2 regions of the Desulfitobacterium dehalogenans ATCC 51507 genome follow, and region 1 is predicted to be linked to the other one. Evidence: riboswitches for the same ligand, from Rfam matches in the RefSeq annotation. Region 1 holds a riboswitch; the other holds the start of a gene.
What was found. Region 1 has a riboswitch for cyclic di-AMP ahead of eam (glutamate 2,3-aminomutase). Riboswitches for the same ligand answer to the same signal wherever they lie in the genome.
Positions count from the first base shown of each region.

Region 2: linked by a shared signal. The riboswitch ahead of DESDE_RS12190 (C40 family peptidase) and the one ahead of eam (glutamate 2,3-aminomutase) in region 1 are both predicted to bind cyclic di-AMP.

Region 1 is NC_018017.1:1,280,617-1,286,835, forward strand. Features, by position in the region: gene mnmL (tRNA modification radical SAM protein MnmL/YtqA) at 1-832, shown strand, start outside; gene DESDE_RS06190 (hypothetical protein) at 907-1,098, opposite strand; gene eam (glutamate 2,3-aminomutase) at 1,168-2,409, opposite strand; cyclic di-AMP (ydaO/yuaA leader) riboswitch at 2,517-2,644, opposite strand; gene DESDE_RS06200 (GntR family transcriptional regulator) at 2,820-3,425, shown strand; gene DESDE_RS06205 (histidine kinase) at 3,493-4,764, shown strand; gene DESDE_RS06210 (holo-ACP synthase) at 4,761-5,117, shown strand; gene DESDE_RS06215 (bifunctional ADP-dependent NAD(P)H-hydrate dehydratase/NAD(P)H-hydrate epimerase) at 5,192-6,219, shown strand, end outside.
Region 2 is NC_018017.1:2,519,571-2,525,789, reverse strand. Features, by position in the region: gene DESDE_RS12205 (GNAT family N-acetyltransferase) at 1-357, shown strand, start outside; gene DESDE_RS12200 (HD domain-containing protein) at 363-962, shown strand; gene DESDE_RS12195 (hypothetical protein) at 1,020-1,253, shown strand; cyclic di-AMP (ydaO/yuaA leader) riboswitch at 2,206-2,342, shown strand; gene DESDE_RS12190 (C40 family peptidase) at 2,346-3,137, shown strand; gene DESDE_RS22075 (hypothetical protein) at 3,273-3,428, opposite strand; gene uvrC (excinuclease ABC subunit UvrC) at 3,418-5,193, opposite strand; gene DESDE_RS12180 (hypothetical protein) at 5,370-5,933, shown strand; gene DESDE_RS12175 (DMT family transporter) at 5,959-6,219, opposite strand, start outside.

The DNA of each region.
Region 1 (6,219 bases):
TCCCAATCGGGATGGACGAGTAGGGCGAGGAGGCTGTATTTATTGCAGTGCGAGAGGTTCAGGAGACTTTGCCGGTCAGGCAGAGAAATCTATTCATGAGCAATTCTGTGAAATTAAGCAAGTCATGAGCCGAAAATGGTCCGGAGCCAAATATCTAGCCTATTTCCAAGCTTATACCAATACCTATGCTCCCCTGAAGCGTTTGCAGGAAGTCTATGAGCAAGCCTTGGCGGAGGAGGGAGTGGTAGGCCTGTCCATTGCCACTCGTCCGGATTGTCTACCGGCCGAGGTGCTGGACTATCTAGAAGAGCTCAATCAACGAACGTATCTCTGGGTGGAGTTAGGCCTGCAAAGCATTCATGACCGGACCATGGAATGGGTGGGGAGAGGACACACTTTTGAGGATTTTCTTCAAGGCTTAGATAAGCTCCGCCAAAGAAAGATAAGAGTCTGTGCTCATTTGATTTATGGGCTGCCGGGGGAAACCCTTGAGGATATGCTTAGCTCAGCTCAAACCTTAGCCAAACTCGATGTGCAGGGACTTAAACTGCATCTTTTGCATGTGTTAAGGGGGACACCCCTGGCTAAAATTTATGAGGAGAACCCTTTTCCTTTGCTTTCACAGGATGAGTATGTCCATCTAATTTGCGATACTCTGGAAAGATTGCCCGCTCAGATGGTCATTCACCGCTTGACCGGGGATGCTCCCCGAAAGGATTTGATAGCACCCCTTTGGAGTCTTAAAAAATGGGAAATTCTTAATGCTATCGACCAGGAACTGGAGAGTAGGGGAACATGGCAAGGGAAAAAGAGAGATAATAAAAACGGCTAACACCATTTCAATAATAAAGAGGAGCTAGCCGTAAATATAGTTTAGGGAGAAACTTTTGACTTTGGATGAGTGTATTAACCTTTCTCGAATGATCTGGAATGACTCGCTACGCATTGATAGTACCGGTTCAGATTGGACGCATTTTTATTCTGTTGAGGAGGAGTTTTAAGGGTAGGAGCTAAGGAAAGATAGCGTTTAAGGCTGTTGGTGTGAGTCTGGAGGATGGCCTGATAGACTGGGTCAGAGGTTAGTTTTTGTGATTTCATACCGATTCCTCCCTATATAATTTATTGGGGTTTATCATTCACTCAGAGTGAAACGACCTCATAAGATAGTTAATGATTAGGATAATGCACAACCTTACCTTCCCAGGTTCTTATTACCGCTTCATCATCGTTAAGGGAAATAAGGTACTGTGGTAGGATGGGGGTTTTGCCACCGCCTCCCGGGGCATTAATAATATAAGTTGGAATGGCCAAACCGGAGGTGTAGCCGCGTAAGTTTTCCATTATCTTTAACCCGTCTTGAATACGGGGAATAAAGTGGCTCGTGCCCTTAACATTTTTGGCATGGAAGATGTAGTAGGGACGAACGCGAATTTTCAGTAGCTCTTGGTTAAGGCGCTTCATAATCTCCGGTCGGTCATTGATTCCTTTGAGAAGAACTGCTTGGTTACCCAAGATAACTCCCGCTTTAATCAAGCGATCGGCAGCTTTCTTGGTCTCCTCGGTCACCTCTTTGGGATGATTGAATTGAGTATTGATATAAAGGGGTGGGTATTTTTCAAGAACAGCACAGAGCTCATCAGTAATGCGCATGGGCAGAGTGACAGGGACCCGGGTGCCAATGCGTTTGATTTCCACATGTTTAATTTCGTGCAATTCTCCTAATAGCCAATCCAGCATTTGATCACTGAGGAGGAGTGCATCGCCACCGGTGACCAGCACGTCCCGGATCTCTGGATTGGAGCGTACATAATCTAAAGCCGCCTCCAGATTAGCACGGGTTTCATGGAGGTCAATTTCCCCGATATTCCGCCGGCGTTGGCAGTGCCTGCAATACATAGCACACAGATTGGTTACATTAATTATGAGACGATCTGGGTAACGACGAGTGATACTCGGAGCAGGGGATGTATACTCTTCTCCCATAGGATCGACTTCCCCGGAATCATCGAGGATCTCTTCCATAGAGGGGAGACTTTGTAGACGGATGGGATCCCGAGGATCATCTTTATCGATAAGGCTTAAATAATAGGGTGAAACTGCCCAGCGATAGATTTTACCCACCTCGTCGATTTCATGTCTTTGCTTCGGGGTCAGGGGAAGCAGGGTACTCAAGTTCTCAGCATCCTGAATACGGTTCTTAAGCTGCCACTTCCAATCCTGCCAATGCTCCAGGCCGGCATCTAACTGATCCAGTATAAAGTCTCGGTTTTCATTATATTCTTCGCTTAAAGCGAGACCGCAGGGAATCGTTTCCTTGCACTTGTTGTAAGATTGAGCCTTTTGTTTTAATTCCAAAGCCCTTGCTTGTGAAGCCTGTCTTGGGTTAGGGGGGAGAAATTCTACTGCCATAATGATTGCCCTCCTCTATTTGCGAATATAAAAGAATAAGTCCTTAGAACAAAAAAGAACCGTCACGGTTCCCAAGAAAAGCTTACTACATAAGCAGGTGTTTACGCCCATATGTGTCTCAATGCTTACGAGGTTAGCTGACGGGTTCGAGCTGAAACATGCTCTACGTTTGAAACGATTCACCCCTAAATTGGTTCCCCCGTTTTCCTCTTGGGAAATTAAGCCCATATAAAGTTGCATAACTAACAACTTAATAGTATCATGTGGGTTGGTAGTAGTCAATTGTATTTTTTGTACACAATTTTTGCACCATATGTTTATGTTATCTAGAGTTAATTTGTAAGGAATTATAGTTTATTATTTCATGTAGTTAAAAAAATTATTATAAATAGATCAAGGAGAGGAACCCGATGGAATATAATGCACGTTATCAAGAAATTGCGATAGATATTGCTCATTCTATCGTTATGGGAGAGTACCGCGAAGGGGAAAAAATACATGGACGCTCGACTTTAGCGGGTCGTTATAATGTATCTCCGGAGACCATCCGGCGCTCTATTGCTATCCTCCAAACCATGGGTGTAGTCATGGTAAGTCAAGGGGTAGGGATTACGGTGATCTCCAAAAGCATGGCGGAAAAGTTTATGAGAGGTTTTGATCAGAAAGCAGAGATTCAGGTCTATTTTGATGAGTTGAAGAAATTAATGGAGCAGAGGCGTGAGATTGATCAAAAAATTGACGCACATCTCACAAAAATTGTAAACTATACGGATCGCTTGGCAAGCCGCTGGATGGATGTAGCCGAAATTGAAATCGCCAAAGGTTCCGGTGCCAAAGGGAAAACCTTAAGCGATTTAAAATTGAGGGAAAAAACCGGTTTGACGGTCGTGGCTGTAGTTAGAGAGGGTATTGAACAATTTTCTCCAGGGGCTGAGTTTGTTCTGGACGATGGAGATATCCTGCTGGTGGTAGGATCTGAACAAGGTAAAGAAAAACTTCAGGAAATCCTTCGCTAGAATACAGGAAGTGACCGTCCATCTGTCGAAACACTCTATGAATTCTAGAGGACATGAGGGATGATAGATGATCTTTCAAAGCTTAGTTATACTTGGCGTGGAATTAATGCTGGTCTTAGTAACAAGCCAGATGAAGCTGTTAATTCCATTTTTAATAGGCAACACACTTTTTCTTTTGTATCATCTAAATCTTGAATATAAAAAAGCTGCGCGGCAAGCTACAGAGCGGAATGCGGAACTAAGCTTCAAAATAGCTAACCAGACTCTTCCTTATTTACGCCGAGGGCTTAATGAGCAAAATGCAGAATACATCGCCAAAATCATTCAAGAGATCGGGCAGGTCGCAGCTGTTTCGATCACGGACCGTGAAAAGCAACTAGCCTATTTAGGTGTGGGATGTGATCAGCATCATCCGGGAGATAAAATTCTTACCCGGGCGACACGAGATGTGATCCAATCCGGAGTTTATAAGATAGTACGAACTCAAAAAGAACTGAACTGCCCTAGACAGAACATCTGTGATTGTCCACTAGCGGCGGCTGTCATCGTACCTCTGAAGTGTCAGGGTGAAGTGGTGGGAACCATGAAACTGTATGAGACAAAGGATGGACAGCTTTCATCGGATCTTATTCGCTTAGCTATTGGGATGGCAGAGCTTCTGGGGATTCAAATCGAACTAGCAGAGCTTGACCACCAAGCAAAACTGGCTGCGGAAGCACAGTTGAATGCATTGCAGGCCCAAATCAATCCCCATTTCTTTTTCAACGTACTCAATACCATAATTGCCACCAGCCGTACCAGCCCTAATCGTTCGCGACGGTTGTTGATTCATCTTGCGGAATTTTTCCGTAAGGCCCTCAAATCCCACGGCAGCTTGATCACTCTGCGGGAGGAAATGAGTTTTGTAAAAACCTATTTAATTCTCGAGAAAGCTCGCTTTGGGCGTAAGCTCCATTTTAAAGGAGAGATTCCCGAAGAGCTCATGAATGCATTGGTCCCACGCTTAAGCATTCAACCCCTTGTGGAAAACGCTGTCAAACATGGGATTACGGAGAAAATCGGCAATGGAGTCGTTTCCGTGAAAGTGGAGCAAATAGGTCAGGAACTTTATATTATTGTGGCAGATGATGGAGTGGGAATACAGCCGGAACGTTTGCAAGAAGTGCTAAAGCCCGGTGTCGGCTCAGGTAATGGAGTGGGTATGGCTAATGTCCATGAACGTTTAATTGGACATTACGGTGAAGAATATGGCTTACAAATTCGGAGTCAACCTAATATAGGGACGACGGTGACCATGCATTTGCCCTTAACGACTATAGAAGATGGAGGTCTGCTATGATCCCGGGAGTCGATATCGTAGAAATTCAGCGCTTTGCTAAAGCCTGTGAGCGAACACCCAAACTTCGGGAGCGATTGTTTACATCTCGTGAGATTGAGAGTTTACAACATAAAGCGGCACCCAGTTGGGCAGCGCGTTTTGCGGGTAAAGAAGCAGTCCTTAAAGCTTTAGGAACAGGACTAAGAGGACTATCCTGGCATGATATTGAAATCCTTAGCAATGACTTGGGGGAACCTATCGTATTCCTTACGGAAAAAGCTGAGATAGTATTGCATACACGAGGAGGATCCCAGATCCGAATAAGCCTATCCCACGAGAAAGAGTACGCTGTAGGAATGGCCATACTTTTTTAGGAAGGTTATCCATTGCGTGGATAAGTCAACTAAACTCCACCTGAAGTAAGTTTCCTTTATATGGGGGTGTAGCTATGAGAGTGGTCAGTGCCCAACAAATGCGAGAACTCGAAGAAAGGGCGATTCAAGATTTTGGTATACCAAGTTTGTTGCTCATGGAAAATGCAGCTTTAGCCGTGGTCCAAGAAATACGTCAAATGCTCGAACACCGGCATATTGAATTGTCGGAGGGGAGGGCTACAGTCTTTGTAGGTAAAGGCAATAATGGAGGGGATGGATTAGCTGTTGCTCGGCATCTCCTGATCTTAGGGATGGATATAACCGTCTATTCTTTCGCCAGGGTTGAAGAATTCAAAGGTGATGCAGCTCTCAACTATAGGTTATACCAAAACACCGGAGGCAAACTTTTCACCATCGATGGAGAAAAACAGCGCAGATTGGCGAGAATCTCTCTAGCTCAGGCTGATGTGATTATAGACGCTATCTATGGGACAGGGTTTCGTGGTGCTCTGCCCAGCTTAATTGAAGAGTATGTGGAGGAAATCAATCGCGCCCAGGTACCTGTTGTCGCTGTAGATATCCCCAGTGGCGTGGAAGCGGATACGGGAAAAATCTATCGCAAGGCCATTATAGCCGATACCACGGTTACTTTTGGTCTGCCAAAGCTCGGCCATTTTTTAGGGGTAGGACCTGAATATGCAGGTCGGGTCATTGTGGACCCTATCTCGATTCCGGCACGTTATTTGGATGATGAGACTTTGACTACATTCATATTAACGGGGGATGTGCGTCAATATTTACCCATCCGCAGTCTTCAAGGGCATAAGGGGACCCACGGCCGGGGGGTTTTGGTGGCAGGTTCAGAAGGAATGACCGGTGCCGCCTTGTTAGCCGGTAAAGCCGCCCTACGATCTGGAATAGGTTTATTGCAGATGGTTGTTCCCTATGGGCTTGCGGAAGGAATGGATCTTGCTTTGATAGAGGCTACGGTTTGGGGTGCAGAAGGTGAAAAAGCCCTCAATGGCAATGCTTGGTCTGTGATTTATGAACGAGCTGAAAAGGCCCAGGCATTAGCCATAGGTCCGGGATTAGGACAAGATCC
Region 2 (6,219 bases), 1.2 Mb from region 1:
CCAGAACTCTTGGAATTAGGAGCAATTGAGGTTTCCCCAAAAGTTCGGGGTCTTGGAGTGGGAAAAAAACTGCTTGAAGTAGCTTTTTTAGATCCCACCATGGAGAATCATCTCGTCATAGCCACAGAATATTATTGGCACTGGGACCTGGAAAGGACAGGACTTCGGGTTTGGGAGTACCGTGAGGTGATGGATCGTCTTATGTCAAGCGCAGGTCTGCTCATAAGGGAGACAGATGACGACGAGATATGCTCCCATCCGGCCAATATGCTTACGGCACGCTATGGAAAAAACCTTTCTCAAAAGAGTATCGAGCATTTTGAAAGAATTTTGTTCTTGAATTCTGATCGGGGGTGATTGCCTTGCTGGAGATGAATCAAGACCCTTTAAACCCGGTAATTAACGCTGTGCAGGGGATTTACGGGCGTAAAGACCAAGCCCATGATCTGGAACATGCCCTTCGGGTCAGAGAATGGGGAAAGAAGATTGGAATACAGGAGAGTGCTGATCTAGTGATTGTGGAGCTGGCAGCTATTCTTCATGATATCGGCCGCTCCGGAACTTTATCGAGAACTCATGCTGAAAGCGGATCGGCTTTGGCAGGTGGAATACTTCAAAAATGCGGTTACCCTGAAAACATTATCGAAGCCGTTAAAACAGCCGTTCTTTCCCACTCACGGGAAGGTTATGAACCGGAAACTTTGGAAGCGAAGATTCTTTATGATGCCGATAAATTGGACTTTGTAGGCCCTATAGGTATAGCAAGGCTTTTTGCGTGGGCAGGAAAAGAAGGAAAACCCTTTTTTGGGCCGGATTCCTGTGAATCCTTTTACCGTGAAAGAATTAGTCACTATCATAAGCATCTCTATACCGAGACAGCCCGGGTACTTTTCGAGCCCCTCTTTTTGTATTCCGAGAATTTTTGGTCCGAATTAGAAAAAATGAGACTTAAAAAGGACTAAGCTGGTTAAACTATGGATATATCTTCTTGGGAAAGGACGGTATATCCATTGCGTTGGTTGAAACGTATTTTAGTCATTCTCATTGTCCTTTTGGTTGCTAAAGGCTTATTTACTCCGGAACAGCCCCAAGCCTATATTTCCTCGCCACGAACCCAACTCTTATTAGAGGAAATTGAATGGCGGTCTGTTCAGATTAAACAAGCTGCACAGGATTTGCCCGGCAGTATCGAAGTGTTGCTGCGGAAGTTTTTTTCTGACGGAAAACCTGGATCTCAAGCGAAATCGGTTTAAATCCGGCAGGAAAAATATATTAAAACATCATTTTATTTAAAAATTTAACGATTAAATGATTTTGATTTTGTTAAATTGTTTTAATAAGGCAAAAGAGAGCGCAAAGCTCTCTTTTTTTGAGTTTACTCCTTCTTTTCATTCATTATCAAAGAGAATCGTGAATATGAATAGGCAAAGGTTGTTTTAAAAATTGTTCATTTCGGTGTACAATAATCGATGTAATCTTCTTTGAGCTATGGTGCGCAATTCTAGTGCGTAAAATGACAGTCGAAGGCGGGCCTAAGAATCCGCTAAGGGCATACCGATGAAGTTCCTGGTGGTGGCTTTCGACGCCCAGTCGAGGGTTGCTGCTGGGAGTTAAGGATGAGGGGGATCTGCAATGGCATGCGGGCGATACCCTCTTCCGTGGAGGCCTAAGTTCGTGGCTGTTTTCTGGTTATGGCTTAGGGTATGAACCTGCATTAGGAAGGAACTTAGTGCAGTGTAGCCTGCCTTGAGGTGGAGAAGTTGGGAGGGCTGAAGGAACTTCTGTCTATTGGCCGATGGACTTAAGTTGCCTGAAATTCTTTTCTGCAAAAGAGGCTAGACTGTCACGGAGCGTTAAGGAAAACTTCTAGAGCGAAAACTAACGAGGATTAAAGTGCGTTCTTAGTGGCGATCAAGTGCTGGAGCTGGCAACATTCTAGACTGAGGGAAAAGGGAAACCGCCTAACAGGAAACTGAAGGAGCTCAGTGGGAAAACCTACTTGACCTATGGCGCAATATTTATTCGTTGGTGTCCTAAGGCTCAAAGGGCAACACCTCTCGTAAGAGAGGTGTTTTTTGTATAGTATACTTCATGTGCACAGAAAAAAAGCTGTTGAATAGATATAAATAACATCAGTTTCCAAGATTATAGGCTTTTGCCATTATTTACGTGGAGGAATAAGGAAATTTTCGGCGAATACTACATAAGAAATGTGGGCTGAATCTAAACCATATGTTTAGAGCGGGGGACTATCTTTTGGGGTGAATCGCAGTCATGCGTAGGGCTTACACCTTGTTGCCCGAATCCGTCAACTAACCTCGTAAGCGACGAAAGGTGGAAAATTCATGGACTCTTCCTCTAAGAGGGGGTGGATTGCCAGTGTGGTGTTGTCCGGCACCTTATTGGTTAGCAGCCTCCCGGGAACCTATGTGCCGGGAAATGCTGCTGAGCTTGTTACAGGTTCAGAATCTATTCTCTTAAGGAATGCTTCATCGTTTAAGGCACAAATGGTCTCCAGTACATTACTATCCGATATCATCCAAGTAGAGAAAGAGGATATGATCCTGCAGCCTAGGCTAGCAGCGACCTTAGCTTTTTCTTCAGAGCCTATAGTAGCCGATACAGATAACCAAAAGGAATCACTGCAATTTTCAAAGGCGGAGAGTGAAGATACCGTCACGACACCTGAGGAAATGACGATAACGGCCTTAAGAGATCAGGTCTCGAAACAGGCCGCAGCGGCTCCCTCCCAGGAAATCTCTCGTGGCGGCAGTTCCAAAGCTGAGGAGATTGTCAGCAATGCCCAAAGACTTATCGGTATCCCCTATGTGTTTGGAGGAACTACTCCAAATGGTTTTGATTGTTCCGGCTTTACCCAATACGTCTTTGAGGGGTCGGAGATCGACTTGCCACGAACCTCATATTCACAATATGAAATTGGAACAGCCGTCAAGAAAGATGAGCTTCAGATTGGGGATTTGGTATTCTTCTCTACCTATGATAGCGGGGCATCTCATGTGGGAATCTACATAGGTGGTGGAAGCTTTATCCATGCCTCCAGCACCGGCATTAAGACCACAGGCTTATCGGATAGTTATTACGCCGGTCGTTACCTTGGAGCCAGGAGAGTTTTTTAATTCATGGTCTTGTTATAGGGACAAAAGGAGTATCGCATAACTGCTTTCTTTAAAGTAGTTTGCGATACTTCTTTTTACTCTAAGGACCATCTTTTCGGACCTGAACTAAATTACCAACCGATTGGTAATTTAGCTTTAATAAGGTAGCCAAGGCACCAGTCTATAACTCTTGCATTCCCCTCCCGGTTCCGCCGGTGTCCGATTATGGATATAGAGGTCGGTCTTTCCGCATTGTTTCGTCCGCTTATAATAGCATTGACGGCATAGTTCGACACGGTAATTAAGAATCATGGTTTTCCTCCTTATGAGGGTTGAAATGTTCATATACCGCGAGAGCTGCCGGGGAAGGAAGACCGGATTTTTGAAGTTCCTCCACAGTGGCTAGGCGGATAGTATCCATGGATTTAAAATATCTCAAGAGCTGTTGCCTTCTCTTGGGACCGACACCCGGTATTCCATCCAACTCGGAAAGGGTCATGCTTTTAGCCCGTTGTTGCCGATGGAAAGTAATAGCGAATCGATGGACTTCATTTTGAATCCGTTCCATCAAACGAAAACCGGCTGAACGGCGATCCAAGGAATGGATTCGGCCAGCGGAGTCGATTAAAGCCGAAGTTTGATGCTTGTCGTTTTTGACCATGCCGGCAACAGGAATCGCGGCCTTTAAGTTGCGGAGAGCATCCAGGGCTGCATTAATCTGTCCCTTGCCCCCATCCACCAGGATAAGATCAGGAAGAGGAAGGCACTCCTGCTGAAGACGGGCATAGCGGCGCTCAATCACTTGGTGCATGGATGCGGTATCATCTATATTGGGCATGGGTTGAATCTTAAATTTGCGATATTGACTGCGGTTGGGTTTGCCATCAAGAAACTGAATCATTCCGGCCACACTATGGGTGCCGGCGATATTGGAAATATCAAAGGACTCGATGGTGCGGAGGGAAGGAATGCCTAAGGCATTGCCGATTTCCTCCAAAGCTTGTGTGCATTCGGTCAAGTTTCGTATTTCGATGGAAATCTGCTCATGTAAGGTGGTTTGAGCATTTTCCATAGCCATTTGCACCAGATCTCGCTTTTGTCCTTTTTGCGGCACGATCATCGGAAAAAGCTTTGCTAATACACTAATATCCAGAGGAGGGAGGAGAATTTCTTGAGGGAGAGCAGAACTTTCTGTGTAGAACTGAGCCAGAAAGGAGACAAAAGCTTCTTCCGGTTCTTCGTAATAAGGGAAAATGAAATTGTCACGAGACAGAAGTTTTCCCTGGCGCAAATAAAAGATCTGAATACAGAGTTGATCTCGGGTATAAGCATACCCTACCACATCCCGATCCACAAAGTCGTTTAAGGTGATGTTTTGTTTCTCGCCTACTTTTTTGAGATCCTCGATAAGGTCGCGGTATTCTTTTGCCCTTTCAAATTCCAGGTTTTCCGAAGCGTCTTTCATTTTTTTCTCCAGGGACCTAAGAATTGCTCCCTGATCACCTTTAAGAAAAGTAGCCGCTTCTTTACGTATTTTGTCATAAGATTCTTTGGGGACATCCTCCTGACAGGGGCCTAAGCATTGCCCAAGATGGTAATAGAGACAAGGTTTGCCCGGAATCTGCCGGCATTTACGAAAGGGAAAGAGGCGATTGAGCAGTCGGGCAGCTTCTTTAGCCGCTGTAGCATTGGGGTAGGGGCCATAGTATTTCCCCATCCCTTTTTTTACTTGCCGTGTCACCAAAATCCGAGGATGTGCTTCATCGGTAATGGTTATAAAAGGGTATGTTTTATCATCGCGTAATAGAATATTATACTTTGGATTATGCTTTTTAATAAGGTTGCACTCTAAGAGTAAAGCTTCCACCTCAGAATCGGTAATAATCGTTTCAAAATCCGCAATCAAGCTAATCATAAGCTGGGTTTTTCCATTATGGGACCCGGTAAAGTAGGAGCGGACTCTGTTTTTGAGAATCTTCGCTTTCCCTACATATATAATTTGGCCGGATGCATCTTTCATTAGATAGACACCTGGCTTATCCGGTAATAAACTAAGTTTTTCCCGAAGTATCTCCATTTTTTGAACACCTCGGTATTATTCTAGTCGGAGATCACCGGTAATGCAAGTCTCCTTAACAGTATGGGAGCTATCTTTGAACTTTAGTAATCTATCCTGCCCTGGGACAAACATATCGGACATCGTTCATTCGTATAGTTATTAATAAGGTCATGATAAGATAAGGAGGGGTATATATGCCGAATTCTTGGGGGCGGCCTCCGCGGAATGAGCAATGGCAGGATATACAGGCTTTGGCCTTTTGGGTACTCCTTATTGGAGTAGGAGCGTTTATTCTTTTTCCCAATTTTTTTAGTGACGTTTATTCACGTCTTACCGATCCTGCAGCCCAGTTGGTAGATACAACCACTGGAACTTATGATCCCGGTTATGATGGATACACTACGGGTGATTCCTATTCCACAGACCGCTACACGGATACACCCTCCAATTACCTCTATTCCACGGGGAATGCTTACGGGTCTTATGGTTCTTCGACTACGTCACTTTATCTCGGCAATGAAGTTGCCACAGGCTATTGGGTGCTTTTTGTGGCGGATGGGGATTTTAAACAACTTTCAGTGACCAGCGAGGCGTATACTTTTCTTTTACGTTTGATCGAAAGAGATCAAACCGGAGAGGGGAAGAATACTCTGATTTTAGCCGCCAATGGTCAGATCCGGAAGTTCACCGTGACCAATGAAATTTATCAGATCGTGACCAATATGGCGGCTATTGAGACACGTGCAAAATCAGGATAAGAGCATGGAAACTCTAATTATTGGGTTAATTAAAAAGAAGTTTTGCTCCAACGGCAAAGAGCAATAACCCAAGAAATTGCCAGGGGTTCCAGGCGAGACGTTCTGCACCAAAAAGTCCTAAATGATCGATAATTAGTGCGGCCCCTACTTGACCTATGATGATAGCTGTAGTTGCATTACTTACCCCAATCTTTGGAATGCTTAAGGCGACTAAACCTACAATGACTACACTAAGAACCCCACCGAGGTAAAAGTACCAAGGAATGGATAGCCAGTTATAATCTAG